Regions from separate parts of the Arthrobacter sp. 001422645 genome, predicted to be linked through region 2. Evidence: riboswitches for the same ligand, from Rfam matches in the RefSeq annotation. Region 2 holds a riboswitch; the other holds the start of a gene.
The links. Region 2 has a riboswitch for glycine ahead of gcvP (aminomethyl-transferring glycine dehydrogenase). Riboswitches for the same ligand answer to the same signal wherever they lie in the genome.

Region 1: it holds a riboswitch for glycine, as region 2 does, so the genes downstream of both, gcvP (aminomethyl-transferring glycine dehydrogenase) here and gcvP (aminomethyl-transferring glycine dehydrogenase) in region 2, are expected to answer to the same signal.

Annotation. Positions count from the first base shown of each region.
Region 1 is NZ_JCBANT010000025.1:16,970-33,622, reverse strand. It holds gene gcvP (aminomethyl-transferring glycine dehydrogenase) at 1-1,572, opposite strand, end outside; glycine riboswitch at 1,627-1,733, opposite strand; glycine riboswitch at 1,735-1,832, opposite strand; gene AC6EUH_RS18090 (hypothetical protein) at 2,080-2,469, shown strand; gene AC6EUH_RS18085 (hypothetical protein) at 2,520-2,828, opposite strand; tRNA gene AC6EUH_RS18080 (tRNA-Leu) at 3,270-3,351, opposite strand; gene AC6EUH_RS18075 (ANTAR domain-containing response regulator) at 3,557-4,162, shown strand; gene AC6EUH_RS18070 (DUF202 domain-containing protein) at 4,228-4,611, opposite strand; gene AC6EUH_RS18065 (YidH family protein) at 4,611-4,979, opposite strand; gene AC6EUH_RS18060 (DUF302 domain-containing protein) at 5,127-5,534, shown strand; gene pyk (pyruvate kinase) at 5,652-7,151, opposite strand; gene AC6EUH_RS18050 (glutamate synthase subunit beta) at 7,227-8,684, opposite strand; gene gltB (glutamate synthase large subunit) at 8,677-13,287, opposite strand; gene lgt (prolipoprotein diacylglyceryl transferase) at 13,551-14,849, opposite strand; gene trpA (tryptophan synthase subunit alpha) at 14,854-15,675, opposite strand; gene trpB (tryptophan synthase subunit beta) at 15,672-16,653, opposite strand, start outside.
Region 2 is NZ_JCBANT010000020.1:48,835-61,226, reverse strand. It holds partial or broken gene AC6EUH_RS17040 (serine hydroxymethyltransferase) at 1-618, opposite strand, end outside; gene gcvH (glycine cleavage system protein GcvH) at 615-998, opposite strand; gene gcvT (glycine cleavage system aminomethyltransferase GcvT) at 1,560-2,708, opposite strand; gene gcvP (aminomethyl-transferring glycine dehydrogenase) at 2,721-5,609, opposite strand; glycine riboswitch at 5,649-5,766, opposite strand; glycine riboswitch at 5,768-5,866, opposite strand; gene AC6EUH_RS17020 (TetR/AcrR family transcriptional regulator) at 6,166-6,705, opposite strand; gene AC6EUH_RS17015 (MFS transporter) at 6,923-8,449, shown strand; gene AC6EUH_RS17010 (Dps family protein) at 8,524-9,003, opposite strand; gene AC6EUH_RS17005 (sigma-70 family RNA polymerase sigma factor) at 9,213-10,031, opposite strand; gene flgN (flagellar export chaperone FlgN) at 10,248-10,814, shown strand; gene AC6EUH_RS16995 (carbon storage regulator) at 10,875-11,147, opposite strand; gene AC6EUH_RS16990 (hypothetical protein) at 11,222-12,319, opposite strand; gene AC6EUH_RS16985 (flagellar biosynthesis protein FlhA) at 12,297-12,392, opposite strand, start outside.

The DNA.
Region 1 (16,653 bases), on a different contig from region 2:
GTGAATGGAGGCGAACTCCGGCCAGGAGATCGCTTCCATCTCCGCTGTGGCATTCAGCTTCATGGTGCACGAACCCAGAGGGATCATGGTGCGGTCCAGCGCGAGGTCCCGGTCGCTCAGCCTGCGGATATAGCGCAACAGCTGGGTCTCCGAACGGTGCGTGTTGAACACTGGGTGCTGCAGGTACTCGGAGGTGCGAAGCACCGGTTCGGGCAGTTCAAAGCCCTTCGCTTCAGCGACCGGACCGGCACCGAAGGCGACGGCAATGGCGGAGAGGACCTCCGTCGTCGTGGTTTCATCAGCGGAGACGCCGATGGTATCCGCGTCGATCCGGCGCAGGTTGATCCCACGTGCCTCTGCGGCAGCGATGACCTTGCCAGCCTTGCCGGGGACGCGGACCGTGACGGTGTCGAAGAACGTCTCGGTGACCAGTTCGCGGCCTGCGATCTTCAGCGTGGTGGCCAGGCTGCGGGCGTTGTTGTGGACGCGCTCGGCAATGGCCTTCAGACCGTCCGGGCCGTGGTAAACGGCGTAGAAGGAGGACACGATCGCCAGCAGCGCCTGCGCGGTGCAGATGTTGGACGTGGCCTTCTCGCGGCGGATGTGCTGCTCGCGGGTCTGCAGGGCCAGGCGATACGCCGGGACTCCGGCGATGTCCTTGGAGACACCGACCAGGCGGCCGGGCATGGACCGCTCGAGGCCCTTCTGGACCGCCATGTAAGCGGCATGCGGGCCGCCGAAGAACAACGGGACGCCGAAACGCTGGGTGGAGCCGACGGCGATGTCGGCGCCCTGCTCGCCGGGCGGGGTGATGAGGGTCAGCGCGAGCAGGTCAGCGGCGACGGTGACGAGGGCGCCGCGTTCCTTGGCCTCGGCAATCACGGCGGTGTGGTCGAACACGCGGCCAGAGACGCCGGGCTGCTGCAGGACCACGCCGTTGATGACGCCCTCAGGCAGTCCCTTGGAGAGGTCAGCGACCTCCACCTCGAAGCCAAGGGCTTCGGCGCGGCCCTTGACGATCGCGACGGTCTGCGGCAGGCAGTCGGCGTCGAGGACGGTCTTGCCGTCGTGGGCCGTCTTGTTTTTGTTGGCGCGGCGCATCATCAGCACGGCCTCGGCGACGGCGGTGGCTTCGTCCAGAAGCGACGCGTTGGCGATCGGCAGGCCGACGAGGTCCTGGACCATGGTCTGGAAGTTCAGCAGCGCCTCGAGCCGGCCCTGGGAGATCTCCGGCTGGTACGGGGTGTACGCCGTGTACCAGGCGGGGGCTTCGAGGATATTGCGGCGGATCACGGCCGGGGTGACGGTGTCGTAGTAGCCCTGCCCAATCATCTGGACCGCGGTCTTGTTCTTCGCGGCCAGCCGGCGGAGCTCGGCAAGGACCTCGACCTCGCTGAGGGCGTCCTTGAGGGCCAGCGGCTTGGCCTGACGGATGGAATCAGGGACGGCGACGTCCACGAGGCCGTCAACGCTGTCATAGCCCACGGCCTTGAGCATGGCGTCAATATCGGCCTGGCGCCGCGCACCAATATGCCGATCGGCAAAGGTTAAAGGGGACGACTGGATGGTCATGAAGGAACTCCATAATTCAGGTGGCGCATTGGGTGCGCCACATTGATTTGGGTTCCTCCCCGCTCTGTATTGGACCTGAGAGTTTCCGCGCCCCCTGCTGTTAGCAGGGTGACCCTTGCACCGTCGGTGAGTCCGAATATCCGGACTGCTTTCCAGAGTTGCCTTGCCGCGGCGGTACGTGGGCCTGAGAGATTCCTGGGGAGGATTTGCTCCTACGGCGCCTGCAGAACGTACCGGCAGGACTCTCCCGCCGCAGATCATAAGCACATGTCACTTGGTTGGTGACACGCCTCACACTTTAGCCTCTGCTCGGACAGGGACGCAAGAACCGACTCCGAATGTGTCTTTTGCCGAGCTGCGGTGAACCGCCACTAGGGAATTGCTGGCCACGTCAGAGAAATGGCATCGCCTCCCGCACCCTCGCCAGCCGCTGGAAGCACCTCGTGGATCCACCGGGCGCCCTGGCATTCACCGCCATGGGCCTTCAGCCCGTGGATTCATTCGGCGGTGCCCAACGCCAACAAGATCGCGCCCGCAGCGGAGATGGGCAGGATCGACGTGCTGCTCTCGCTGGACGACGAAGAGCGTAAAGACATCCGGCGCCAGATTCTCGGGAAGACACCCGTTGACCCGGATCACATTGTCGTCTCGCGGGCCGCGGCCGTGCAACTGCGAAAAAATCTCGCCACACAGCTCATCTTGCTGCCCGTGCTGCCGCTCATATTCATTCCCCAGGTCATACGCGGAGCCGGGTTCCTCTCCTGGCTCATGGCGGCTGGCGTGGCTATCTTGGTGATTGGGCTGATGCACGTTGTCCGGGACTTCCAGCGGGCTGGCAGGTTCCTTGACCGCACGGCAGAGCCGGGCGCCCCGGGCGCAAAGGGACCACCGGAGTGACCCGTTCGAGGATCCCTTCACCGGACGCTACTGAGCCGCCACGAGCACGTTCACGAGTCGCGAACGCCAGCATCGAGCCCACTCACCAGCGCACTACGCAGCCGACTGACCGCGTGCGACGAGGCCCCGTTACCGACATCCTGGAACGACCCCATGCCGCCTTGGTACAAGGTAAGAGCATTCCGCGTTGCTTCATGCAGATCGCGCGGGTCTGAGATACCGATGAACTGTTCGTCGAGCCAGTCGGCAACTTCTATTCGCTGCTTGTCCTGTTCTGCGCGGGCCACAGCACGTAGCTCTGCGGCTGCGGCGATTATCTCGTCTCGGAAAACTTCCACGTTGTGCTGATTGCGACTCATTCACAAATCCCATGTAGTTGCCAAGCCCTCACGCACAGCGACGGACCCTGGACCCACCGCCCGTAAGCCGGTCCCCCACCGCAACACCTTCCGGGCACTCCCCGCTGCGAGAATTCCGATACAGATACTGAAAACCCGGATTCGCGCATATCCCGCCCGCAAAACTGTCCCGCTCGGTTTGGAGAATCGCGACAGTTCCAAGTTTCCCAGGAGTTCCGGCTGTCCACAGGGACGACCTTCAGGGTCTGATCGCACCTCTCAGCAGGTCATGCAGTTCCGAGCGCTCCCGGCCATGAAGGAGTGAGCAGCAACACCGCTGTCTAAGCCAAGAGAAGGAGCCGCCAGACCAGCCGCCACTAACAAAAATGGGCCCGTAGGGGCCCACAAAAGGAGATTTGTACACATTCAGAGGACCACAAGCCCCTGAACAGGGAAAACACGTGCCCGAGGTGGGACTCGAACCCACACACCTTTCGATACCGCATTTTGAGTGCGGCGCGTCTGCCAATTCCGCCACTCGGGCGCGGACTACACCGGTGTAACAATCACTCAACCACAGTGCTGTGAGCAACGCGATCGCTTCCGGTGCGCGAAATTACTCTACATGCAGATAGGCTGAATTCCAGAATCGCGCCAGTGACGCCGCATCGAACCAGTCCGGTCCAAGTACACCAGCGGGCGGAACCTAAGATGGTTTAGTTCCCGCCGTACCTTTCCAAGGAGTTCCCGTGTCAGAACAGACGGAGTCAAACCCCACGACCACGCCGGCGCGCCGCGTGGTTGTCGCCGAGGACGAGACCCTCATCCGGCTCGACATCATCGAGATCCTGCGGGGCGAGGGCTACGACGTCGTCGGCGAAGCGGACAACGGCGAAAAAGCCGTTCAGCTCGCCGAAGAACTGAAGCCGGACCTGGTCCTGATGGACGTCAAGATGCCCGTTATGGACGGCATTTCCGCTGCCGAGAAGATCGTCAAGGCCCGGATCGCCCCGGTGGTCCTGCTGACCGCCTTCAGCCAGAAGGAACTCGTCGAGCGCGCCCGCGACGCCGGTGCCATGGCCTATGTGGTCAAGCCGTTCACGCCTGCCGACCTGATTCCGGCGCTGGAAATCGCGCTGTCCCGCCACGAGGAAATCAAGGCCCTCGAAAGTGAAGTGACCGACCTCCAGGAGCAGTTCGCCACCCGCAAGCTCGTGGAACGCGCCAAGAGCCTCCTCACCACCAAGATGGGCCTGACGGAGCCGGAGGCATTCCGCTGGATCCAGAAGACCTCCATGGACCGCCGCCTCAGCATGCGCGAGGTTGCCGAGACCATCATCAACCAGGTCAACTAAGACGCTTCTCCCCCGGGTCCGGGAAGCCGCTCACCCGCGGCCTCCCGGACCCGGCAATTTAAGCGCTAATGCGGTATCCGCTGGCCAAGTTGCACTGCGGCAGCCAGCGCCATAATTCCGCCGGCCACTGTGGCCACGGCCATTACGGCAGGCACCGCTCCCCCGCTGAGGGCGACCCTGTCGCTGTCGGACGTGGTGAGGATTGTGTGAATCCTGCGGTACCGCCGCTGCGTGACAATGAGCGCCACGAGTGACACGGCAGCGCCCAGCGCGGCCGGAGCGAGTGCCCACAAACCCAGGAGCTCCGGCAGGATGCGGAGCGCCGCGAGGGATCCGACGGCGACCGCCAGCGCCGTCCGGCGCCAGGCTAGAGCGGTCCGTTCCGGCTGCAGGCCCGCGTCGAACGGCCGGTGACTCCGGCCGGGTGCGTTCTCAGGACCGCCGGTCATCAGGCGAGGACAACCGCGAAGACCACCAGGATCCCAGCCACGGAAACGGCAGCCCCAATCGGGGACGCCAAGCGGGCGGCCGGCAGCGGCCTGTCGAGGCGCAGTGCACGCTCGATCTGCATCCACCCGAACCACGCCTGCACGGGCGCGGCAATTCCGGCGACGATGAGGACTACGGACGCCGAAAGGCGCAGCCCGTCCTGCAGGTTCAGCCCCAGCGCCTCCAAAGCAACGCCGCTGGCAATCAGCGCCAGGGAGGTCCGTATCCAGGCTAGGTATGTGCGTTCATTGGCGAGGCTGAACCGGGCGTCCGGATCTGATCCCTGGGAATACAAGGCTGCCGGAAATCGTCTCGTTGCGTTAGTCATGGCACTTTCAGGTCGAAGGGGGAACCACCGGGCCGCTCATGCCTATTCACGCAGGATCACCCGGGGACCCTTCGAGCATTGCAGATACCACCCAGGGTCGTCAAACACCCCCGGGGGTATACAATGGGGTATCGAAAGGAGCTCCGCATGAGCTACACCCACACCGTGACTCTTCCCCTTGACTGGCAGGAGGCAGTGCAGCGGACCCGCGACGCCCTGGCCGATCAAGGCTTCGGCATTCTGTCCGAAATCAACGTTCGCGCTACCTTCGAGGCCAAGCTCGGCGCTGACGCGGCTGCCGCTGTCGGCGACTACGTCATCCTCGGTGCCTGCAACCCGGCGCTGGCCAGCCGCGCCCTCGCTGCCGATCCCGAAATCGGCGCCCTGTTGCCCTGCAACGTTGTGGTCCGCCGAGGAACGAGCGACGTCGTGACGACCATCAGTGCCATTGATCCTCAGACGATGGTCCAGCTCAGCAACAGCGCTGCTGTCCAGGACGTCGCCAATGATGCGGACACCCGGCTGCGGAAAGCCCTTGCCAGCCTCACCGGTTAAGGGGCAGTGGCGGGCACTGGGCCCCAGCTGTAAGCGACCAAGCAACACAAAAAAGGAGAGGGTCCCCGCCGCGTAAACCGCGTGGCGGGGACCCTCCCTTTCGTCTGAGCTGCGGAACTAGATCTTGGTGTTCCGCTTCTTCTTTTCCGGCCAGGGGCCGAGCTTATCCTTGGCGACCTCGGAGTCGCCCGTGCTGCCCGCGTCGGCCAGGTCGCCCACCTTGTGGACCTTCAGCATGTTCGTGGAACCGGCCTTTCCGGGAGGCGAGCCGGCCGCGATGACCACCATATCGCCGTCCTCGGCCAGGTCCAGGCTCAGCAGGCTGCGGTCCACCTGGGCGGTCATCTCGTCGGTGTGGCCCACCATGGGAACCAGAACCGGCTGGATGCCCCAGGTCAGCGCGAGCTGGTTCCAGACGTGCTCCACCGGGGTGAAGGCGAACACGGGCCGGACCGGGCGCAGCCGCGAGAGGCGCCGGGCGGAGTCACCGGACTGGGTGAAGGTACAGATGTACTTCGCATCCAGCTGGTCGGCGATTTCGACGGCGGCACGGGTGATGGCGCCGCCGCGGGTCTTGGGCTTGGTGCCCAGCGGAGGGACGCGTTCCAGGCCGTGGACCTCGGTGGACTCGATAATCCGGGCCATGGTCTTGACGGTCTCGATCGGGAACTTGCCCACGCTGGTCTCGCCCGAGAGCATCACTGCGTCGGCGCCGTCGAGCACGGCGTTGGCACAGTCGGAGGCCTCGGCGCGGGTGGGGCGCGGGTTGTCGATCATGGATTCCAGCACCTGCGTGGCCACGATGACCGGCTTCGCCCAGCGGCGGGCCAGTTCAACGGCGCGCTTCTGGACGATCGGGACTTCCTCGAGGGGAAGTTCCACGCCGAGGTCGCCACGGGCCACCATGATGGCGTCGAAGGCATCGATGATCTCGGGGAGCTGCTCCACGGCCTGCGGCTTCTCGATCTTGGCGATCACCGGCACGCGGCGGCCTTCTTCGTCCATAATCTCGTGGACGCGCTTGATGTCCGAGGCATCCCGGACGAAGGAGAGGGCCACCATGTCCACGCCGCGGCGCATGGCCCAGCGGAGGTCGTCCTCGTCCTTTTCGCTCAGCGCCGGAACGTTGACGGCAACACCGGGCAGGTTGATGCCCTTGTTGTTCGACACGTAGCCGCCCACGATCACCTGCGCGACCACCTTGACGTCGTCGACGTCGATGGCCCTCAGCGCCACCTTGCCGTCGTCAATCAGGAGAGCATCGCCCGGGTTGACGTCTTCGGTGAGGCTCTTGAGCGTCGTGGAGCAGATGTCCTTGGTGCCCGGGACGTCCTCGGTGGTGATGGTGAAGGTGTCGCCGACGGCGAGGAGGTGCGGTCCGTCCACGAACCGGCCGAGGCGGATCTTGGGGCCCTGGAGGTCGGCCATCACGGCGACGGCCTTGCCGAGCTGACCGGCTGCCTTGCGGACGTTCTCGTAGGTGGTGTCGTGCACGGAGTAGTCGCCGTGGCTCATGTTCATGCGTGCCACGTCGACGCCGGCTTCCAGCACCGCGAGAGTGTTCTCGAAGCTTGCGATTGCCGGTCCGAACGTGGCTACGATTTTAGCGCGTCTCATATACCTACCCTAGTAGTCGATTGCATTGATGAAGTTATTGGCGGAATGTAACAGCGCCGGGCCGGAGGGACGCGCCTAGAGAACGGCCATGGCCCGGTCGGTCGGCGCCACGGGAGCCGGGAGGATGGTGCTGCCCATCAGGAACTTGTCCACCGCGGCGGCGCAGGCGCGTCCCTCGGCGATGGCCCAGACGATGAGCGACTGGCCGCGGCCGGCGTCTCCGGCGACGAAGATGCCTTCCGTGTTGGTCATGTAGTAGCCGTCCCGGGCCACGTTGCCGCGGCCGTCGAATTCGGCGCTGACCTGCTCGGTGATCCCCGCCCGCTCCGGGCCGGTGAAGCCCAGGGACAGGAACACCAGGTCGGCGGGGATGATCCGCTCGGTGCCGGCCTTCGGGAGGCGTTTGCCGTCGACGAATTCGGTTTCGGCCACCTTCACGCCGGTCAGTTTGCCGTTCTCGCCGACGAACTCCACGGTGGAGGCGAGGTAGGTGCGTTCGCCTCCTTCCTCGTGGGCGCTGGCAACTTCGAACAGGGTGGGGAACGTCGGCCACGGCTGGTGGCCGGCACGCTCCGCGGGCGGCTGTTTGCCGATCGCCAGGGTGGTGACCGAGGCGGCCTGGTGGCGGTGAGCGGTGCCGAGGCAGTCCGCGCCGGTGTCGCCGCCGCCGAGGATGACAACGTGCTTTCCGGCAGCGTTGATCTGCTTCTCCACCGTCTCCCCCGCCACCACCCGGTTGGCCGGGACGAGGTAGTCCATCGCGAAGTGCACACCTTCGAGCTCGCGGCCAGGGATCGGCAGGTCACGCGGGACGGTGGCGCCGGTGGCAACCACCACGGCGTCGTACCGGCGGCGCAGCTGCTCCCAGGTCACGTCCGTGCCGACGGCGACGCCGGTCCGGAAGCGGGTGCCCTCGGCCTTCATCTGCTCCAGGCGGCGGTCCACCTGTTCCTTTTCCATCTTGAAATCGGGGATGCCGTAGCGCAGGAGCCCGCCGATCTTGTCGTCGCGCTCGTAGACGGCGACGGTGTGCCCCACCCGGGTCAGCTGCTGCGCGACGGCGAGTCCGGCCGGGCCGGAGCCGACGACGGCGACCGTCTTGCCGGTGAGGCGTGCCGGCGGCAGCGGGTTGACCCAGCCGTTTTCGAAGGCCTGGTCCACGATCGAGACCTCGACCTGTTTGATGGTCACGGCGGGCTGGTTGATGCCCAGCACACACGACGCCTCGCAGGGCGCCGGGCAGAGGCGCCCGGTGAATTCGGGGAAGTTGTTGGTGGCGTGCAGCCGTTCCATCGCTTCCTCGCCCTTGTCCCGCCAGACGAGGTCATTCCATTCCGGAATGAGGTTGCCCAGCGGGCAGCCCTGGTGGCAGAACGGCACACCGCAGTCCATGCAGCGGCCGGCCTGGGACTTGAGGACGCCCTTCTCCTGGGCCTCATAGACTTCCTTCCAGTCCATGATGCGGACCGGAACGGGACGGCGGGGCTGGGTTTCGCGCTGACGTACTTTCAGAAATCCGCGTGGATCAGCCACCGGTCACCTCCAGGATTCGAGACCAAACTTCTTCGCCGTCGGGGTCAAGGCCCTCTTCGATGGCGTCAAGACGGGTTTGCAGGACGGCCGCGTAGTCGCGCGGCAGCACCTTGGTGATGCGGGCTGCGGTGTCGTCGAAGTTCTCCAGCAGCCGTGCCGCAAGCAGCGATTCGGTCTCCTCGGAGTGCTTCACCAGCAGTCCATGGACAATGTCACGGTCCTCGGCGTCGAGTTCGCGCAGCTGCAGCTCACCGGTTTCGAGGGCCTGCTTGTTGACCCGTTCGGTCTGCAGGTCCAGCACGTAGGCTGTGCCGCCGGACATGCCGGCACCGAAGTTACGGCCGGTGCGCCCGATGATGAGGGTCTGTCCGCCGGTCATGTACTCGCAGCCGTGGTCGCCGATTCCTTCGACCACCGCCGTCGCTCCGGAGTTGCGGACCAGGAAGCGTTCGCCGACCTGGCCGCGCAGGAACATCTCGCCGCTGGTGGCGCCGTAGCCGATCACGTTTCCGGCGATGACGTTGCGTTCGGCCGGGAAGACGTTGGTGCGGTCCGGCCGCACGATGATGCGGCCGCCGGAGAGACCCTTGCCGACGTAGTCGTTGGAGTCTCCGAACATCCGCAGCGTGATGCCGGCCGGCAGGAACGCACCGAGCGACTGGCCGGCGGTGCCGGTCAGCGTGATGTCGATGGTGTCCGTCGCCAGCACGTCGGTGCTGAAGGTCTTGGTGACCACATGGCCCAGCATGGTGCCGACGGAGCGGTCCGTGTTGATGACGTCGACGGCGATCTTGACCGGTGTGCGGTCGCTCAGGGCTTCCGCGGCCATCACCATGAGGCGCTGGTCGAAGTGCTTGTCCAGCTCGTGGTTCTGGCCGGTGAGGTTGCGCAGCGGGGCGTCGTCGTCGAACTCGAGCCCGTGCAGGATCGGGTCCAGGTCCAGCCCTTCGGCCTTCCAGTGGTTGATCGCCTCGCGGGTGTCGAGCATTTCGGCGTGGCCGATCGCTTCCTCGATGCTCCGGAAGCCCAGCTCGGCCAGGATTTCGCGGACTTCCTCGGCGAGGAATTCGAAGAAGTTGACCACGAATTCCGGCTTGCCGTTGAACCGGGAGCGCAGCTCGGGGTTCTGTGTCGCGACGCCCACCGGGCACGTGTCCAGGTGGCAGACGCGCATCATGATGCACCCGGAGACCACCAGCGGTGCGGTGGCGAAGCCGAACTCCTCGCCGCCCAGCAGCGCGGCGATCACGACGTCGCGGCCGGTCTTCAGCTGGCCGTCCACCTGCACCACCACGCGGTCGCGCAGGCCGTTGAGCATGAGCGTCTGCTGCGTCTCGGCGAGGCCCAGCTCCCACGGCACACCGGCGTGTTTGAGCGAGTTCAGCGGCGAGGCGCCGGTACCGCCGTCGTGCCCCGAAACGAGGACGACGTCGGCCTTGGCCTTCGTGACGCCGGCCGCCACGGTGCCGATCCCGACCTCGGAGACGAGCTTGACGTGCACGCGGGCCGACGGGTTGGCGCGCTTGGCGTCATAGATCAGCTGGGCGAGGTCCTCGATCGAGTAGATATCGTGGTGCGGCGGCGGGGAGATGAGTCCGACGCCGGGCGTCGAGTGCCGTGTCCGGGCCACCCAGGGGTAGACCTTCTGCGCCATCAGCTGGCCGCCCTCGCCGGGCTTGGCACCCTGCGCCATCTTGATCTGGATGTCGTCGGCGTTGGTCAGGTACAGGCTGGTCACGCCGAAACGGCCGGACGCGATCTGCTTGACCGCGGAGCGGCGCTCGGGATCGAGCAGCCGGTCCACGTCCTCGCCGCCTTCACCGGTGTTGGACTTGCCGCCCAGCCGGTTCATGGCGATCGCCAGGGTCTCGTGCGCCTCCTGGGAGATGGAGCCGTAGCTCATCGCCCCGGTGGAGAACCGCTTGACGATGCTGGAGACGGACTCCACTTCCTCGAGCGGGACCGCGGGGCGCAGCCCGGCCTTGAACTTCAGGAGCCCGCGCAGGGTCATGAGGTTCTCGGACTGGTCATCCACGCCGCGGGTGTACGCCTTGAAGATGTCGTACCGGCGCTCCCGCGTGGCGTGCTGCAGCCGGAACACGGTCTCCGGGTTGAACAGGTGCGGCTCGCCGTCGCGGCGCCACTGGTACTCGCCACCGCCCAGCAGCGGCTGGTGGGGCACTTCAATGCCGTTCTCGGGGTACGCCATCCGGTGCCGCGCCGCGACCTCGGCCGCGATGACGTCGAGGCCGACGCCGCCGAGCTGGGAGTGTGTGCCGGAGAAGTATTCGTCCACGAGGTCCTGACCGAGACCCAGCGCTTCGAAGGTCTGCGCGCCCGTATAGGAGGCCACGGTGGAGATGCCCATCTTGGACATGATCTTCAGGACACCCTTGCCGAGGCCCTTGATCAGGTTGTAGACACCGTCCTGCGGGGTGACGCCGACGACGTCGCCGGTGGAGATCAGCTGCTCCACCGATTCCATGGCCAGGTACGGGTTTACGGCGGATGCGCCGTAGCCGATCAGGACGGCCACGTGGTGCGTCTCGCGGACGTCGCCGGCCTCGACCACGAGTGCGGTCTTGGTGCGGTTGGCGCTGCGCAGCAGGTGGTGGTGCACGGCGCTGACGAGCAGCAGGGACGGGATCGGCGCCCACTGGGCGTTCGAGTCACGGTCCGAAAGCACGACATACTGCACGCCGCGGTTGATGGCGCCGGACACCTGCTCGCAGATTTCGGTGAGCCGGGCACGCAGGGCGTTCTCGCCGCCCTCGGGACGGTAGAGGCCGCGGACCTTCATGGCGACCTTGTCGCCGTCGGCGTTTTCGATGTTCGCGATCTTGGCGAGCTGGTCGTTGTTGATCACGGGGAACGGCAGGGAAACCTGCGGCTGGCGGACCTGCTTGGTGTCCAGCAGGTTGCCGTTGGGGCCGATTGCGCAAGTCAGCGACGTCACGAGCTCTTCGCGGATGGCGTCCAGCGGCGGGTTGGTGACCTGCGCGAAGGACTGCACGAAGTAGTCGAAGAGCAGCCTGGGGCGCTTGGAAAGCACGGCCACGGGGGTGTCGGAGCCCATGGCGCCGAGCGGTTCGGCGCCGGTGCGGGCCATCGGGCCGAGCAGGATCTTCAGTTCCTCGGTGGTGTAGCCGAAGGTGCGCTGGCGGATGTTGACCGAGGCGGCGGTGTGGACCACGTGCTCGCGCTCGGGGAGGTCCTTGAGGTCGATCAGGTTTTCCTTGAGCCATTCCGCCCAGGGGTTCGCGGCGGCGACCTCGGCCTTGACCTCGGCGTCGTCGATGATCCGGCCGGCGTCGGTGTCCACGAGGAACATCTTGCCGGGTGAAACACGGCCCTTCTTGACCACCTTGGACGGTTCGACGTCGATCACGCCGACCTCGGACGCGAAGATGATCAGGCCGTCCTCGGTGATCCAGTACCGGCCGGGGCGCAGGCCGTTGCGGTCCAGGGTGGCGCCGACCAGGTTGCCGTCGGTGAATGAAACGGCGGCGGGGCCGTCCCAAGGTTCCATGAGCAGCGAATGGTACTCGTAGAAGGCGCGGCGGGCGGGATCCATTGTGGCGTGGTTTTCCCAGGCCTCGGGGATCATCATCATGATCGAATGCGTGATCGGCCGGCCCGACAGCCAGAGCAGTTCCGCGACCTCGTCGAAGGAGGCCGAGTCGGAGGCGCCGGGCGTGCAGATGGGGTACAGCTCTTCCGGCGAGTCCCCCAGCAACGGGTTGGCGAGCTGCGACTGGCGGGCGCGCATCCAGTTGCGGTTGCCCTTGACCGTGTTGATTTCGCCGTTGTGCGCGATGGTGCGGAACGGCTGGGCCAGCGGCCAGGACGGGAAGGTGTTGGTGGAGAAGCGCGAGTGAACGATCGCGAGCTTGGTCTTGAAGCGCTTGTCGGAGAGGTCCGGGTAGAACGGCTCGAGCTGGGCGGTGGTCAGCATGCCCTTGTAGACGATGGTCCGGGAGGAGAGCGACGGGAAGTACACGCCGAACTTGTTCTGGGCGCGCTTCCGGATGCGCCACGCGCGGGCGTCGAGTTCGTTCCGCTCCAGCACTTCCCCGGTGCTGGAGGCGAGGAACGGCTGCGAGAAGTACGGCATGCAGGCCCGGGCCATCGCCCCGACAAGATCAGCCACGATCGGCACTTCGCGCCAGCCGAGGACGGTCAGGCCCTCGTCGGCGGCGAGCCCTTCGATCCCGGCCTTTGCGGCATCGGATTCGCGCTTCTCGGACGGGAGGAACGCCGTGCCCGCGACGAACTGCCCGGGGGCGGGGAGTTCGAAGTCGGTGACGGCGCGGAAGAATTCGTCCGGGATCTGCATGAGCAGCCCGGCGCCGTCGCCGGTTCCTTCATCGGCGCCCACGGCACCGCGGTGCTCAAGGTTGCGAAGGGCGGTCAGGGCGGCGTCAACGATGTCGTAACCCGGCTCCCCCCGCAACGTGGCGATGATGGCGAGGCCGCAGGCGTCCTTTTCCTGCTCGGGGTTGTAGAGCCCGGCGGCTTCGGGAAGCGCCGCGAAGCGCTTGAAGGGCGACGTGGCGGCCTGTTGCGGCTCGGACCAACTGGGGCTGTGCAGGGTTTGGGTCATGGGAGACGTCCTTCCTCCTGATCGTGCGTATGGGAGGGACAACATTGGCCCGCATCGGTGCGCCGGTGTGACGGGCACAACAAAGTGTTTTTCTTATTCGAATTGTAGGTCAGCGCCGCCTCCTGCACTAACAGTTACGCGGTCACCGGCCCGGGCTTGCGCGAACAGCAACTGTCTGCTGTCCGCCGCCTGCCTGCTGCCACGACGCTGTGGAAACGGGCTCTGCGAGGGGTGACTCCGCGGCCCGGTTTGCCGGCGCTGAGCTACTTGATGCCCTCAGCGTCCGGCGCGGTTCCGTGTACCTGGTGGCCGGGTGTTCCGGCCACCGGTGCTCCTGTGGCGGGCTGGGTGCCGCCGGTGGATTCCTTTGACGCTACTGCCGAGGCGGAAGCGCGGCCGGGACCGCTTTGGTTATCAGGGAGATTATCACGCGATTCACTATCTGAGACAGCAGAATCCGAATGGCGGACACTCACGCCGCCGGCAGGAACTTTGGCCGGCTCCCCGTCCACGTCCGGCTTTTCGTCCGCATCGCCGTCGGCGTCCTTGTCAGCGGCGCTGTCGGCGTTCTTGCCACCGGCAGCGTCGGCCGCGTCGTTGACAGCGTCGGCGTCGGCCGGGTCGTTGTCAGCGGCGGTGCCGGTTGGCTCCGCCCCGGACGGTTCGCGGCCCGGCAGGTACACGGTGTCGGGTTCGGTGCGCTTGCGCAGGCCCAGGATGATGAACGCGGCCAGCGCGCCCAGGAGGACGAAGATGCTGGTCCACACGTTGAGCCTGGTGGTGATGCCGAAGAGGTTGATCTGCTCGGCGTCATCGATCCGCATCGCCTCGATCCAGACCCGGCCCAGCGTGTAATAGATGGCGTAGAGGCAGAACAGGCGGCCGCGGCGGAATCGGAACTTGCGGTCCAGCAGGAGCAGGATTCCCACACCGGCGAGGTTCCAGAGGGATTCGTAGAGGAACGTCGGGTGGAACAGCGTTTCCGCGGCCATGCCGGGCGGGAAGTTCGGGTTGTCGGCATCGATCTGCAGTCCCCAGGGGAGGGTGGTGGGGCCGCCGAAGAGCTCCTGGTTGAAGTAGTTGCCCCAGCGGCCGATTGCCTGGGCCAGCAGCAGTCCGGGCGCCGCGGCGTCGAGGAAGGCGCTGAGCTTGACGCCCGCCCTGCGGCAGCCGATCCAGGCACCGACGGCGCCCAGCAGCACGGCGCCCCAGATGCCCAGTCCGCCGCGCTGGAGCTGCGGGATCAGGGACAGGTCCCCGGTGCCGTCGAAGCCGGGGCCGAAGTACGCATCCGGTGAGGACACCACGTGGTAGAGCCGGCCGCCGATGATGCCGAAGGGGATGGCCCAGATGGCGATGTCCCAGACACTCCCCTCCGGGGCGCCGCGCTTGGCCCAGCGGACGGAGGTGAGCCACAGTCCGGCGATGATGCCAAGCAGGATGCACAGGGCGTAAGCGTGGATGCGCAGTGACCCCCATGGCAGCGGAATGTCGAATCCGGACCAGTCCGGGCTCGGAATGCTCGCGGGAATCATCGCTGCCGCGTGGAGGACTGACTGCATGTGCTTAAGCTTCTTCCTTGGTAAGGCCGGTGCTGAGGTCTTTCGTCAAGGACGCTACCGCATCCACGCCGCCGTCGCCGATGGCCACGACGAGCGCGGTCCCGACAATCACGCCATCCGCGTAGGCGGCGATCTCGCGGACCTGGTCCGCGTTGGACACGCCGAGCCCGACACATACGCGTTCGGCGCCTGCTGCGTGCGCGGCGGCCACTACGTCCTTGGCCGCCGAGCTGACCGACGCGCGGGCGCCGGTGACGCCCATAATCGAGACAGCGTAGACAAAGCCGCGGCTCGCCTCAACGGTGCGCTTCATGCGCTCCGGCGAGGACGACGGCGCCACGAGGAACACCCGGTCCAGGCCGTACTTGTCCGAGGCCGCCATCCATTCGGAGGCTTCGTCGGGGATCAGGTCGGGGGTGATGAGCCCGGCTCCCCCTGCGTCGGCCAGCTGGCGGGAAAATTCGTCCACGCCCATCCGGACGACGGGGTTCCAGTAGGTCATGACCAGCACGGCAGCGTCGGTTTTGCTGGTGATGCCGCGGACGACGTCGAAGACCTGCTTGACGTGGAAGCCCGCAGCAAGTGCTTCGGTGGTGGCCGCCTGGATGACGTGGCCGTCCATGACCGGGTCGGAGTACGGGATGCCGATCTCGATCAGGTCGGCGCCGTTCTCCGCGAGGGCGATGCCGGCCGCGATGGTGTCCTCGACGCTGGGGTAACCGGCGGGCAGGTAGCCGATCAGGGCGGCACGGCCTTGGGCCTTGGCCCGGTCAATGGCCGCGGCCGACTTGCTGGCCCCGTGGACAGTCGAATCGACGTGGTTCACAGCTGCTCCCCCTCTTTGGCGATTTCATGCTCGGGCGAATCCTTGTCCAGCAGGTCGAACCATTCCGCGGCGGTGGCCACGTCCTTGTCGCCGCGGCCGGAGAGGTTCACGATCACGATCTTGTCCGCTGCCTCACCTTCGGTCCCGCCTGCGGCTTCAGCCTCCGCGGCGAGCCGCTGGCCGACCTTGATGGCGCCGGCCAGTGCGTGTGCCGACTCGATGGCCGGGATGATCCCCTCGGTGCGGCACAGCAGCCGGAACGCGTCCATGGCCTCGCTGTCCGTGATGGGCTCGTAGCTGACGCGTCCAATGTCGGCGAGGTAGGAGTGCTCCGGACCCACCCCGGGGTAGTCCAGGCCGGCCGAGATGGAATGCGACTCGATGGTCTGGCCGTCGTCGTCCTGCATCAGGTAGGAGCGGGCGCCGTGCAGCACACCGGGCTTGCCGAGTGTGATGGTGGCGGCATGGCGGCCGGTTTCGACGCCGTCGCCGCCGGCTTCGAAGCCGAAGATCCGGACCGAGGGATCGTCCAGGAAGCCGTGGAAGATGCCGATCGCGTTGGAGCCGCCGCCTATGCAGGCGCACACGGCGTCGGGCAGGCGGCCGGTCTGCTCCAGGATCTGGGCACGTGCCTCCTCGCCGATGACCTCGTGGAAGTAGCGGACCATGGCCGGGAACGGGTGCGCCCCGGCGGCGGTGCCCAGCAGGTAGTGGGTGTTGTCCACGTTGGCGACCCAGTCGCGGAGCGCCTCGTTGATGGCGTCCTTGAGGGTCTGGGAACCGTTGGTCACCGGGATGACCGTGGCTCCGAGGAGCTCCATCCGGGCCACGTTGAGGGCCTGCCGGCGGCAGTCCTCGGCGCCCATGTACACAACACATTCCAGGCCCATCAGGGCGGCGGCGGTGGCGCTGGCGACGCCGTGCTGCCCGGCGCCGGTCTCGGCGATGACGCGGGTCTTGCCCATGCGCTTGGCGAGG
Region 2 (12,392 bases):
GGCGATCCGGCGGAACTCGGCGAAGTCCAGCTGCCGGGCATAGGCGGACCAGCCGGCCACGATCAGCTGCGGCTTGTGCTCCAGGGCCAGGCGCTCCACCTCGGCCATGTCGATCCGGTGGTCCTCTTCACGGACCTGGTACGGGATGACGTTGTACAGACGGCCGGAGAAGTTGATCTTCATGCCGTGCGTCAGGTGCCCGCCGTGGGCCAGGTTCAAGCCCATGATGGTGTCGCCCGGACGGATCAGGGCGTGCATGACCGAGGCGTTGGCCTGCGCGCCGGAGTGCGGCTGCACATTGGCGAACCCGGCGCCGAACAGGGCCTTGACCCGGTCGATCGCCAGCTGCTCCACAACGTCCACGTGCTCGCAGCCGCCGTAGTAGCGCTTGCCCGGGTAGCCCTCGGCGTACTTGTTCGTCAGCACCGAACCCTGCGCCTGCATGACTGCCTTGGCGGTGTGGTTCTCCGAGGCGATCATTTCCAGGCCGTCCCGCTGGCGGGTCAGCTCGGCGTCGATCTTCGCGGCGATCTCCGGATCCAAAGCGGACAGGTCCGCGTCCAGGCTCGGCGAGACCACCTGCTTGAAAACAGTGATCGTGCCTGCGCCCGCGCTCACAGTTCGCCACCGTTCTTGGACGCGTATTCCTGGGCGGAGAGCAGCGGACCGTCCGATTCGGCGGCAACCTTGAAGAGCCAGCCTGCGCCGTACGGATCGCTGTTGATCAGGGAGGGGTCGTCGACGACGGCGGGGTTGGTTTCGGTGACCTCGCCCGTGACGGGGGCGTACAGGTCCGAGACGGACTTGGTCGACTCGACTTCGCCGCAGGTCTCCCCCGCGGTCACCGTGGCGCCCACCTCGGGCAGGTCCACGTAGACGATGTCGCCCAGGGCGTCCGTGGCCACGGCGGAGATGCCGATGGAAACAACGTTTCCGGCCTCCCGCGCAACCCACTCGTGCTCGTCGGAGTACTGCAGTTCAGGGGCAACTCTTGCCATGTTTTTTCCTAAGTCTCGGAGTGGTCTTGGTGCTAAATCTATTGTGGCTGGGTTACGGACTGGCCGTGGCTGGGTTACGCGGCGGGGTTCGCCATCCTCCGCGTGCTCGCTCGTACACCCCACCGTCCCCCTAACCTCGCAAGCTCGGTCAGGGAACCCGGACGATGGGGCACTCGCTTAGACGCACGCTTCCGGATGCCGCGCCCCCGCCGCTAGCAGCCAGTTCAGTTCCGGGAGCCAACAGTGTCTGACTGGCCCCAGTTCCGGAAAGGAACCGTGGCCGTTCGTATTCTTCTAGGGCCGACCCTCGGGAGGCGGTTCAGCTCCCAGCACTTTTGGCTTTCAAAGGCGCCGGTTCCCGTTGGTCCTGTTGTGGTTCTTTGTCTTCAAGGTGAGTTGCACCCGAGGTGAGCAGGGCCCCTTCGGGCCCGACATCCGGCAGCATGCGTCTAAGGGAGCGTCACGTCCGCCCAGCGGGCGTCTTCGCGACCGAGCATGCAGAGGATGTCGGACCCGACGGGCTAACGCAACCATAGTCACGCAGCCCCGGGACCAGCCGGGCTACTTTTGGCGCTTGTAGAAAGGCAGTGCCACAACTTCGAACGGCTCTGCCTTGCCGCGGAGGTCGATGTCCAGGGCGGTACCGGGTTCGGTGAAGTCGACGTCGACGTAGGCCATCGCGACCGGGTAGCCGAGGCTCGGGCTGGGCTGGCCGGAGGTGACTTCGCCGACGACGTTGCCGTCCTTGAGGACCGGGTAGTGACCGCGGCCGGCCCGGCGTCCGAGGCCCTTGAGGCCGACGAGCTTGCGGCCCGTGGTGGATCCGGCGCCGGCTTCCTTCTTGGCGGCCAGGGCGGTCTTGCCGACGAAGTCGCCTTCCTTGGACAGCGCGACGATCGGGCCCAGCCCGGCGGCGAACGGGTCGCCTTCGAGGGAGAGTTCGTTGCCGTAGAGCGGCATCCCCGCCTCGAGGCGGAGCGAGTCGCGGGACGCCAGCCCGGCGGGCGTCAGCTCGCCGTCCTCGGCGATCGTGACGAGCGCCTGCCACAGAGCGGCGGCGTCGCCGTTGGACACGAAGATCTCGAAGCCGTCCTCGCCGGTGTAGCCGGTGCGGGCCAGCAGGAGTTCCTGGCTGGTGCCGCCGAACATCAACGGAACCTCCACCGCAGCGTAGTACTTCAGCCCGGTGACGAGCTCGTGCTGCGCGGCGGGAACCAGGCGCAGCAGGATTTCCTGGGCTTTGGGACCCTGCACGGCGATCAGCGAGATCTCGGCGGAGGCGTCCTGGACGGTGACCTGGAAGCCTTCAGCCCGCTCGGCCAGGGCCGCGGCCACGACCTTGGCGTTGCCCGCGTTGGGAACCACGAGGAACTTATCAGTGTTGTCGGCCCCCGCCGGGCGCCGGTAGGTGATGAGGTCGTCGATGATGCCGCCGTCCTCGTTGCAGATCAGCGAGTACTTGGCCTTGCCGATCGCCATCGCGGAGATCTTGCCGACCAAGGCGTAGTCCAGGAACGCCGCGGCGTCCGGGCCGGTGACCCAGACTTCGCCCATGTGGGAGAGGTCGAAGAGGCCCGCGGACTTGCGGACGGCGTGGTGTTCGGCGAGTTCGGAGCTGTACTTGAGCGGCATCTGCCAGCCGCCGAAGTCCGTGAAGGAGGCGCCGAGCTTCTTGTGCTCTTCGTAAAGGGCCGTGTAGTTCTCAGTCATCGGTGGCTGTCCTTAGCTGTCAGAGGCGGAGTCGTCGGAGTGGTCTTCGAAGGCTTCGAGTGGAGGGCACGAGCAGATCAGGTTGCGGTCGCCGGCGGCGCCATCGATCCTGCCGACCGGCGGGAAGTACTTGTCCTGCTTGAGCGTGTGGACCGGGAAAACGGCCTGTTCACGCGGGTATTTCCGGGTCCAGTCGGTGCTGATGACAGCAGCGGCGGTGTGCGGGGAGTTGCGCAGCGGGCTGTGCTCCACGGCGAAGTCGCCGTGGGCCACCTGGTCGATCTCGGCACGGATGGAGATCATCGCCGTGATGAACCGGTCGATCTCGCCGAGGTCCTCGGATTCGGTGGGCTCGACCATCAGCGTGCCGGCCACCGGGAACGCGAGGGTGGGGGCGTGGAAGCCGTAGTCGATCAAGCGCTTGGCCACGTCCTCGGCGGTGACGCCGGTCTTGGCCGTGAGCTCGCGCAGGTCCAGGATGCACTCGTGGGCCACGAGTCCGCCCTCGCCGGTGTAGAGCACCGGGAAGAAGTCGTTCAGGCGGGAGGCGATGTAGTTGGCCGCGAGCAGGGCGGACTTCGTGGCCTCGGTCAGGCCCTGGCCGCCCATGAGCTTCACGTACGCCCAGGAGATCGGCAGCACACCGGCGGAGCCGTAGCGGGAGGCGGAGATCGGCGTGCCGCTTTCGCCGTTGGCCGGATCCGCGGCGTTGCCGGGCATAAACGGTGCCAGGTGCGCCTTGGCCGCGACCGGGCCGACGCCGGGGCCGCCGCCGCCGTGCGGAATGCAGAAGGTCTTGTGCAGGTTCAGGTGCGAGACGTCGCCGCCGAACAGGCCCGGCTGGGCCAGCCCGACGAGCGCGTTGAGGTTGGCGCCGTCGATGTAGACCTGGCCGCCGGCGGCGTGGATGGCGTCGCAGACTTCACGGACGTCGGCGTCGTACACACCATGGGTGGACGGGTAGGTGATCATGATGCAGGACAGGGCGTCCCGGTGCTGCTCGATCTTGGCGGTGAGGTCCGCGTGGTCGATCGTGCCGTCCGACGCGGTGGCGACGACGACCACCTTCATGCCGGCGAGCACGGCGGAGGCCGCGTTGGTGCCGTGCGCGGAGGCCGGGATGAGGCAGATGTTGCGCTGCTCGTCACCGCGGGAGTGGTGGTAGCCGCGGATGGCCAGCAGGCCGGCGAGCTCGCCCTGGGATCCGGCGTTGGGCTGGATGGACACCTGGTCGTAGCCGGTGATCTCGGTCAGCTGCGCTTCGAGGTCCGTGATCAGTTCACGCCAGCCGGCGGTCTGGGACTCGGGGGCGAAGGGGTGGATGGAGGCGAACTCCGGCCAGGAGATGGCTTCCATCTCGGCCGTGGCGTTCAGCTTCATGGTGCAGGAGCCCAGCGGGATCATGGTGCGGTCCAGGGCGAGGTCGCGGTCGGAAAGGCGGCGGATGTAGCGCAGCAGCTGGGTCTCGGAGCGGTGGGTGTTGAAGACCGGGTGCTGGAGGTAGTCGGAGGTGCGCTCGACGGCGGCATCCAGGGCAAAGCCTTCTACTGAGTCAGCCACCGTCGCCCCGAAGGCGGCGACGACGTCGGCGACGATGGCCGCCGTCGCGGCTTCATCGGTGGAGATGCCGACGGTGTCCGCGTCGATGCCGCGCAGGTTGATGCCCTTCGCCTCGGCGGCGGCGACGATGTCCGCTGCCTTGCCGGGGACCGAGACCGTGACGGTGTCGAAGAAGGAGGTGTGCAGCACGTCCAGGCCGGCGGCCTTGAGCGAGGCCGCGATGGTCCGGGCGTGTCCGTGGGTGGTCTCGGCGATTGCCTTGAGGCCGTCCGGGCCGTGGTAAACGGCGTAGAAGGAGGAGACGATGGCCAGCAGCGCCTGCGCGGTGCAGATGTTGGACGTGGCCTTCTCGCGGCGGATGTGCTGCTCGCGGGTCTGCAGGGCCAGGCGGTAGGCCGGAACGCCGGCGTTGTCCTTGGACACGCCCACCAGGCGGCCGGGCATGGACCGCTCGAGGCCCTTCTGGACCGCCATGTACGCGGCGTGCGGGCCGCCGAAGAACAGCGGGACGCCGAAGCGCTGGGCGGAGCCGACGGCGATGTCGGCGCCCTGCTCGCCCGGGGACGTGATGAGGGTCAGGGAGAGGAGGTCCGCCGCGACGGTGACGAGGGCGCCGCGTTCCTTGGCCTCGGCGATCACGGCGGTGTGGTCGAACACGCGGCCGGAGACGCCGGGCTGCTGCAGGACGACGCCGTTGATGACGCCGTCGGGCAGTCCCTTGGAGAGGTCAGCGACCTCCACCTCGAAGCCGAGGGCCTCGGCGCGGCCCTTGACGATCGCAATGGTCTGCGGCAGGCAGTCGGCGTCGAGGACGGTCTTGCCGTCGTGCGCGGACTTATTCTTGTTGGCCCGGCGCATCATCAGCACGGCCTCGGCCACGGCGGTGGCTTCGTCCAGCAGTGAGGCGTTGGCGATCGGAAGGCCGACGAGGTCCTGGACCATGGTCTGGAAGTTCAGCAGCGCCTCGAGCCGGCCCTGGGAGATTTCCGGCTGGTACGGGGTGTAGGCCGTGTACCAGGCCGGGGCTTCGAGGATGTTCCGGCGGATGACGGCCGGAGTGACGGTGTCGTAGTAGCCCTGGCCGATCATCTGGACGGCGGTCTTGTTCATCGCGGCCAGCTGGCGCAGCTCAGCCAGGACCTCGACTTCGCTGAGCGCCGCGCCCAGCGCCAGCGGGGAGTCCTGCCGGATGTCCTTGGGAACGGCGGTGTCCACGAGGGCGTCGACGGTGTCGTAGCCGACAGCCTTCAGCATGGCGTCGACGTCGGACTGACGGCGTGCGCCGATGTGCCGGTCAACGAAGGACGTGGAGGCTGAGGTAACAGTCACAAGGAACTCCATAACTAAGGCGGCGCAGGGTACGCCACATTGATTCGGGTTCCTCCCCGCTCTGTATTGGACCTGAGAGTTTCCGCGTAGCCGTGCTCTCGCATGGCTCCGCTTGCACCGTCGGTGAGCACAGCAAGTCAAAAGACATGCCTGCTACTTTCCAGAGTTGCCTTGCCGCGGCGGTACATGGGCCTGAGAGATTCCTGGGGAGGGTTTGCTCCTACGGCGCCTGCTTGTACCTACAAGCAGAACTCTCCCGCCGCAGATCAAAGGCATATTAACTTGGCGTGACAACAGTCACAGCTCTCATTGTCCTACGCCCGGCCCGCGTCCGCAAACCAACGAACCGGGGCCGCGCGAGCGTTACGCGCCGGAGCCGCCGTCGGCCCACGACAGACGCTCCCGCACATCCGGCTGAAGTTTCCCAAACGCTCCGACGCATTCGACTGAAGTTCCCAAACTCTCCCCCGCCAGACGTGCGGGAGCGTTCCGCGTTGACCCGCCAGACGTGCGGGAGCGTCATGTGTTGACCCGCCAGACGTGCGGGAGCGTCATGTATTGAGCCGACTCAGCCGCGGAGCCGCCCCAGGGCGGTGAGGAGACTTTCGACGTCGGCGCCGACCTCCGGATCCGGCCCGCCCGGCCCGCGCGCCAGCATGGCATTGAAGTACAGCCCGTCCCCCATATAGAGGACCGGCTTGGCCATGGCGGGACCGACGTCGGCCGCCAGCAGTTCCAGCCAGGACGCCTGGACGGCGGCCATCCGCCGCAGGGTTTCCTGGTGGGCCACTTCGGCGAGCCGGGTGGCGGCGACAAAGACCCGGTCCAGCGGCGTGTCCGCCCAGACCGAGGACTTGATGAAGAACGCCGCGGCGCCTTCCGGTGCGGCTGCCATGGCAGCGAGGTCCTCGGCCAGCAGCCGGTCCAGCCGTTCCAGCAGGACCGAGATCATCGCTTCTTTGTTGGGGAAGTGGTAGAGCAGCCCGCCCTTGGAGACCCCGGCCAGCCGGGCCACGGCATCCAGGGTCGCGGCCCGCTCACCCTCTTCAATCAGCAGGGACTCGAACGCGTCAAGGACGGCTTCGCGGGCGACGGGTTTTCTGGCCATGCGTCCCATCATGCCCCGTGGCGGAAGTGTTTCTTAACGCCGGGTTTCCTAACTGTACCGTCCAGACGGTACAGTTAAGCTCATGAGCAACACTTCCATCACCCGCAACAGCACCGGCACGGTTGTCACCAACGCGGCCGGAAAAACGCCCACCGGGGCAACATCCGGCCAGGCACCGCGCGCGCCGTGGCGTGACTGGCTGGCGCTGGCGCTGCTGATGTTCCCGGTGCTGCTCGTGGCCGTCGACAACACCGCCCTGACCTTTGCCCTGCCGGCGATCGCGCGCAGCCTCGACGCCACCGGTGTGGAGCTGCTCTGGATTGTCGACGCCTATCCGCTGGTCCTCGCCGGCCTGCTCGTGGCAATGGGCAGCCTCGGCGACAGGATTGGCCGCCGCCGGCTGCTTTTCATCGGCAGTACAGGCTTCGCCGCCGTCTCGGCGGCCACCGCGTTCGCCCCGAGCGCCGAATGGCTGATTGCCGGACGCGCCGGGCTGGGCTTCTTCGGCGCCATGCTGATGCCCTCCACGCTGTCCCTGATCCGCAACATCTTCCCCGAGCCCAACCGGCGCCGGCTGGCCGTGGCCATCTGGGCCGCAGGCTTCTCCGGCGGCGCCGCCCTGGGCCCGATTTTCGGCGGCTGGCTGGTGGAGAACTTCTGGTGGGGCGCCGTCCTGCTCGTGGCCGCGCCGATCATCCTCCCGCTGCTGATCCTCGGTCCGGCCCTGATTCCGGAATCCCGCGACCCGAACCCGGGACGGGTGGACGTGCCCAGCATCATCCTGTCCCTGCTGGTGATGGTGCCGGTCGTCTACGGCATCAAGATCCTGGCCACCCACGGACCGGCCGCGGAACCGCTGGCCGCCATCTGCTTTGGCCTGCTGATGGGCTATGTCTTCATCCGGCGCCAGCGGCACCTCTTGCCGGCAGGTCCGGCAGTAGCAGCCCCGGCACAAGGCGCCGCCGGGGCACGGACCCGCCCCGCTCCCCTGCTGGATATCAGCCTTTTCGGCAACCCGGTCTTCAGCACCGCCATCATCGCCAACGTGCTGGCATTGTTCTCCTTCAACGGCTTCATCCTGTTCCTCGCCCAGCACCTGCAGCTGCTTGAGGGGCAATCGCCCTCGGAATCAGGCGTCGCCATGATCCCCGCCCTCATCGCCACTGTGGCGGCCGGGCTGCTGGTGGTGCCGCTGGTGAAGAAGGTCCGCCCCGGTTTTGTGGTGGCCGGCGGGCTGCTCCTGAGCGCAGCCGGCTACTTCGTGGTGGCCTTCGGCGATCACGGCAACGGCCCGGCGTTGCTGCTGGCGGCCCTGCTGGTGCTGTGCCTCGGCGTCGGCGCCGCGGAAACCATCTCCAACGACCTGATCCTCGGCGCCGCTCCCGCGGAGAAATCCGGTGCCGCGGCCGCGATCTCGGAGACCGGCTATGAAATCGGCTCCCTGCTTGGCACCGCCATCCTGGGCTCCATCCTGACGGCCTCCTACCAAGGCAACCTCCGGCTTCCCGCCGGCGCCGCCGAGGCTGCCCCCGCGGAGGCCTCCGCGCAGGCCGGCGAGACACTCGCAGGCGCCGTGGAGCTGGCCCAGGGACTGCCGGGACCGCTGGCCGACGCGGTGATGACGGCCGCCCGGGCCGCCTTTGACTCGGGTGTCCACATCACGGCGGCCATCGCGCTCGTCCTGATGGCGGGAGCGTCAGTCCTCGCCGCCGTCGTCCTCCGCAAGGTGCCGACGGCCCGGTAGCCCCGAGGGGTTAAACGCCAAAGCGCCCGACGCCGGTGGGAACCGGCGCCGGGCGCTGACGTTGCCGTCGGACGTTACTTGCTGTCCGCCGTGGTGACGCTGGTGTTGGCCCGCATCGTCTCGGCGTTGACCAGCCAGGCGTACTGCTCGAACTTGGCGATGAATTCGTGCAGCAGGTCCGCCGTCGTGGGGTCTTCCTCGTCCACGGCGTCGTGAACCTTGCGCATGGTACCGACGGCGGCCTCGAGGGCTGCGACGATCCGCTCGATGGCGTCCTTGGTGTTGATCAAACCGGCCGGGAACTCAGCGAGCGAGGTGGACTTGGACACCGTGGAGCTCCGGCCGTCCGGGAGGGCGTGAAGGGCGCGCATGCGCTCCGCCAGGTCATCCGCGAAAGCGCGGGCCGAGTCGATGATCTCGTCCAGCTGCAGGTGGAGGTCCCGGAAATTCGTCCCGACGATGTTCCAGTGCGCCTGCTTGCCCTGAACGTGAAGTTCGATCAGGTCCACGAGCACTGCCTGCAGGTTCGTCGTGAGCGTTGGTGTTGCTTTCATGCGTCCTCCTGAGTAGTTCCGGTACCGTCGCGCCGCGTTGCGGTTGAACCGATGCTGGTGAGTCCACTGCTGGTTCGTCCGGTACCGCCAGATCCGATGCTACCGACGCTACCCCAGTGCCGGGAGGGACCGCGACGCTCCGCCGATAATTTCTCGGTCAGCTTACTAAGTCGGCTTACTACTTGCCGGGGGGTGCGTCCGGGAACCGTTTAGACGGCCTCGTTGAGCACCGGCCCCTGCGGGAAGATGGCCCGCGTGAAGCCGCCCGTGGTGGTCTCTGCCAGCTGGGCGAGGTAGTCATTACGGCGCTTGGGGGTGATCCGGGACTGCGGCTCAAAACCCTGCCCGGGATCGTCCGAGTAGTGCGCGGTGAGGCCGTCACGCATGAGCCGGATGGCCTCGGCGCGCTGCTGGGAAACGGCGGCGTGGGTGGATCCAAGTTCCGCTGCCAGATCCTTGACGGTCCTGTCGCCGAAGTAGATCTCCTCGACGACGTAACGCATCCGCTCCGGGAGGGACTTAACCGCCGCGCGGAGGTACTGAAGCCGCTCGTCCGCGAGTACGGAATGTTCGGGGGTCAGGGTCTCCGCGGCCAGCGTGTCGACCACGGCTTCATCCAGTGGCGTCAGGGTCCGGGAGGCGTCCGCGAGGGCTGCCTCGACGACGCTCTGCTGCACACCCAGGGCTGCGGCGATCTCGTCGACGCTGGGGGTGCGTCCGAGGGCAGCGGCGAGGGTTTCCTGGACCGACATGGTTTCTTTGATCCGGCGCCGCGCCGAGCGGGTGGCCCAGTCGCTGGCGCGCATCTCGTCCGCGAACGCGCCCAGGATCCGCCGGCGCGCGAAGGCACCGAACGGCACGCCGAGGTCCGGGTCGAAGGAGTCCGCCGAGGTGATCAGGGCAATGGCGCCCGCAGACGCCAGGTCATCGCGGGAAAGGTGTGACGCCTTTGAGCACAAGTCTGAGACGAGGTAGCCCACCAGCGGAAGATGCTGTGTGACCATCTCGTTGCGTTCCACGCGATTCAATAGAGTGTCCCCCCATGAGACAGGATCCGGCAGCCTTAAACGAGCGGGAGCCGCACCCGAAATGGGCCCCGTGCTCCCCCCATGGAAGTCGGTGTTAAAAACCCGGGCGCAGCACCCAAGTCGAAACCTATCACCTGATCCGCGCTCTGCGTGTAACCTCAGGGAAAAGCTTGGCTGAAAATGCGGTAAGGCTTCTCGGCCGGGGCGGCAAGGGGAATGGGGCCCATGGGTGCAGGTGATCTTTCGGCAGCTCTCTGGCAGGAGCGCCGTCAGTTGGAATTGCTCTTATTCAGACTGGAGACGCAGCGGCTCCATGTCCTGGCCGGCAACGTCCAGTGGTTGAGCTTCACGGCCTCCGAAGTGGAGAGCGTCCTTGATCGCCTGCGCTTTGAGGCTTTGGCCCGGGGTGTCGAGTCGGCCGCGGTGGCGGCCGAGTGGGGTTTGCCCGCCCAGGCAACCCTGAACGAGCTCGCCGCGGGGGCACCGCCTGGCGCCTGGGCCGAGGTCCTGCAGGATCATCTGGACGGCCTGCGCGCGTTGCTCCGGCAGCTCAACGATGCCGCTCTCGCCAACGAGGACACGCTGCGCAACCTGAGCCGGCCGGTCGCGTCCGGCGCGGCCGCCGGAACGCGCAACGGCGACGCCGCTGCCACCCTGCCCGCGGACACTGCGGGGACTCTTGACCAGCTGACGACGGCGGGAAACATTGAGCGCGCCCTAGCGCTGGTCCGCCGGACGGCCCAGCCCCTTCTGGAGCAGTTTCTGGGCGGCAACCGCGGCTGACTGCGACTGTCTGTGCGTGACGCGTCTGCGTGTGCCCGTTCGGGGGTTAAGCGCCGGCGCTTAGTCCGCGGAGCGGGCCGGCTTCGGGGCCGGGGCCGGGGGCAGGAGCCCGCGCAGCGCGTCCTCCGCGTCCTGCCCGGCCTCTGCTCCGGCTTCAGCCGCCGCCAGGTTCGCCGCGGCAATCGCCTCGATGACCTCGCGGCGCTGGATCGGAACCCCGCGGGGGGCCTCAATGCCTATCCGAACACCGTCGCCGCGGCCTTCCAGAACCGTGATGACGATCCCGTCGCCGATCATGATCTGTTCGCCCGGCTTGCGTGTAAGTACCAGCATCCTCTCAATCTACCCTTCGCTGCGCGGAGCCGGTGACGAATCCTGCCGCTCGCAGTTGGTTCGTGCCTCGCATCTTAGATCCTGACCGAGCGGGCCTGGCCGGAGTCGATCCAGCCCACCGGCAGTCCCAGCGTGTTGACGGTTTCCGGGGTGGCGGTGTCGGCCGCCCCCACGACTGCGACGGCGGCGATGTCCAGTTGCGCGGCGAGCACACCCACCCAGCGCGCGGAGTCCTCCTGCTTGCGCCCGGCGTCGACCACCACCCACAGCTGGTCGGCGGACAGCGCGGCGACGGACTGGAGCCTCGCGAGGGCGTCGCGGGCCTTCCCCAGGCCGAAGGCCACGAGGACGGTCTGGTCCGTCATGACGGCGTGGGCGCGGGCCGCCGTCGCGGCCTGGCGTCCGTCCACGTGCAGATGGCCGTAGGCGGACAACTTCCCGGCTGTGCGCACGTCGGCGCCGCCGACTGCGGTGGACATGGCCAGGGCGGTGTCCAGGGCGTCGTCATCCAGCCCGATGAGCACCACCAGATCGCCGGTACCGCTCAGCGGCACAGGCACGGACTCCCGCAACCGGACCGCCGGAGCCACCGGTGCAGCAGGAGCCTCCGGCGTGGCCGGTGCAACGGCCGGCGCCGCTGCCGCCGTCGCCGACGGCGACGGCGACGGCGACGGCGACGGCGACGGTGCAGCGCCAGCGGCCGCGGCAGATGCAGAGGCGCCGGCCTTCGCTTCCGCGGCAGGGGTGCCGGCCGGGCCACGCAGCCCGTCGCCGAGCTGCTGGAGCAGTTCGGCGAAGTCCGGGGACTCCGTGGAAAGTCCGGAGTTACCGGGCCGGTGCAGGCTCAATTCGGTGGCGTCGGCTTCCTCCAGCAGGGCCGCGATCGCGGCGCCCTGCAATTCGTGGGTGGGCGCCGGCCCCGCGGGCGGATCGCCGGGACGGTCGGTCCCGGCCAGGATGTCGGGTTCGGGAACCACCTCACCGGTGACCACCTCATGTCCCGTGACCACCTCGATGATCGCCTCGTAGCGGTCGCCTGCGAAAAGTCCCGCGATCCCGGGGCTGATGACGCGCTCCGCGGAGACGATGCGGGCGGCGGGGCCGTGCTGCTGTTCCGCCTTGCGGCGGATCTCCTCTAGCGAGGCGCCTTTAAGCCGAAAGCGGTTCTGCATGGCGAACGACTCCTACTGTTTCGATCCGGACGTTGGCTGAAGTGACTTCGCGGTAGGACAGTACCGGCACCGA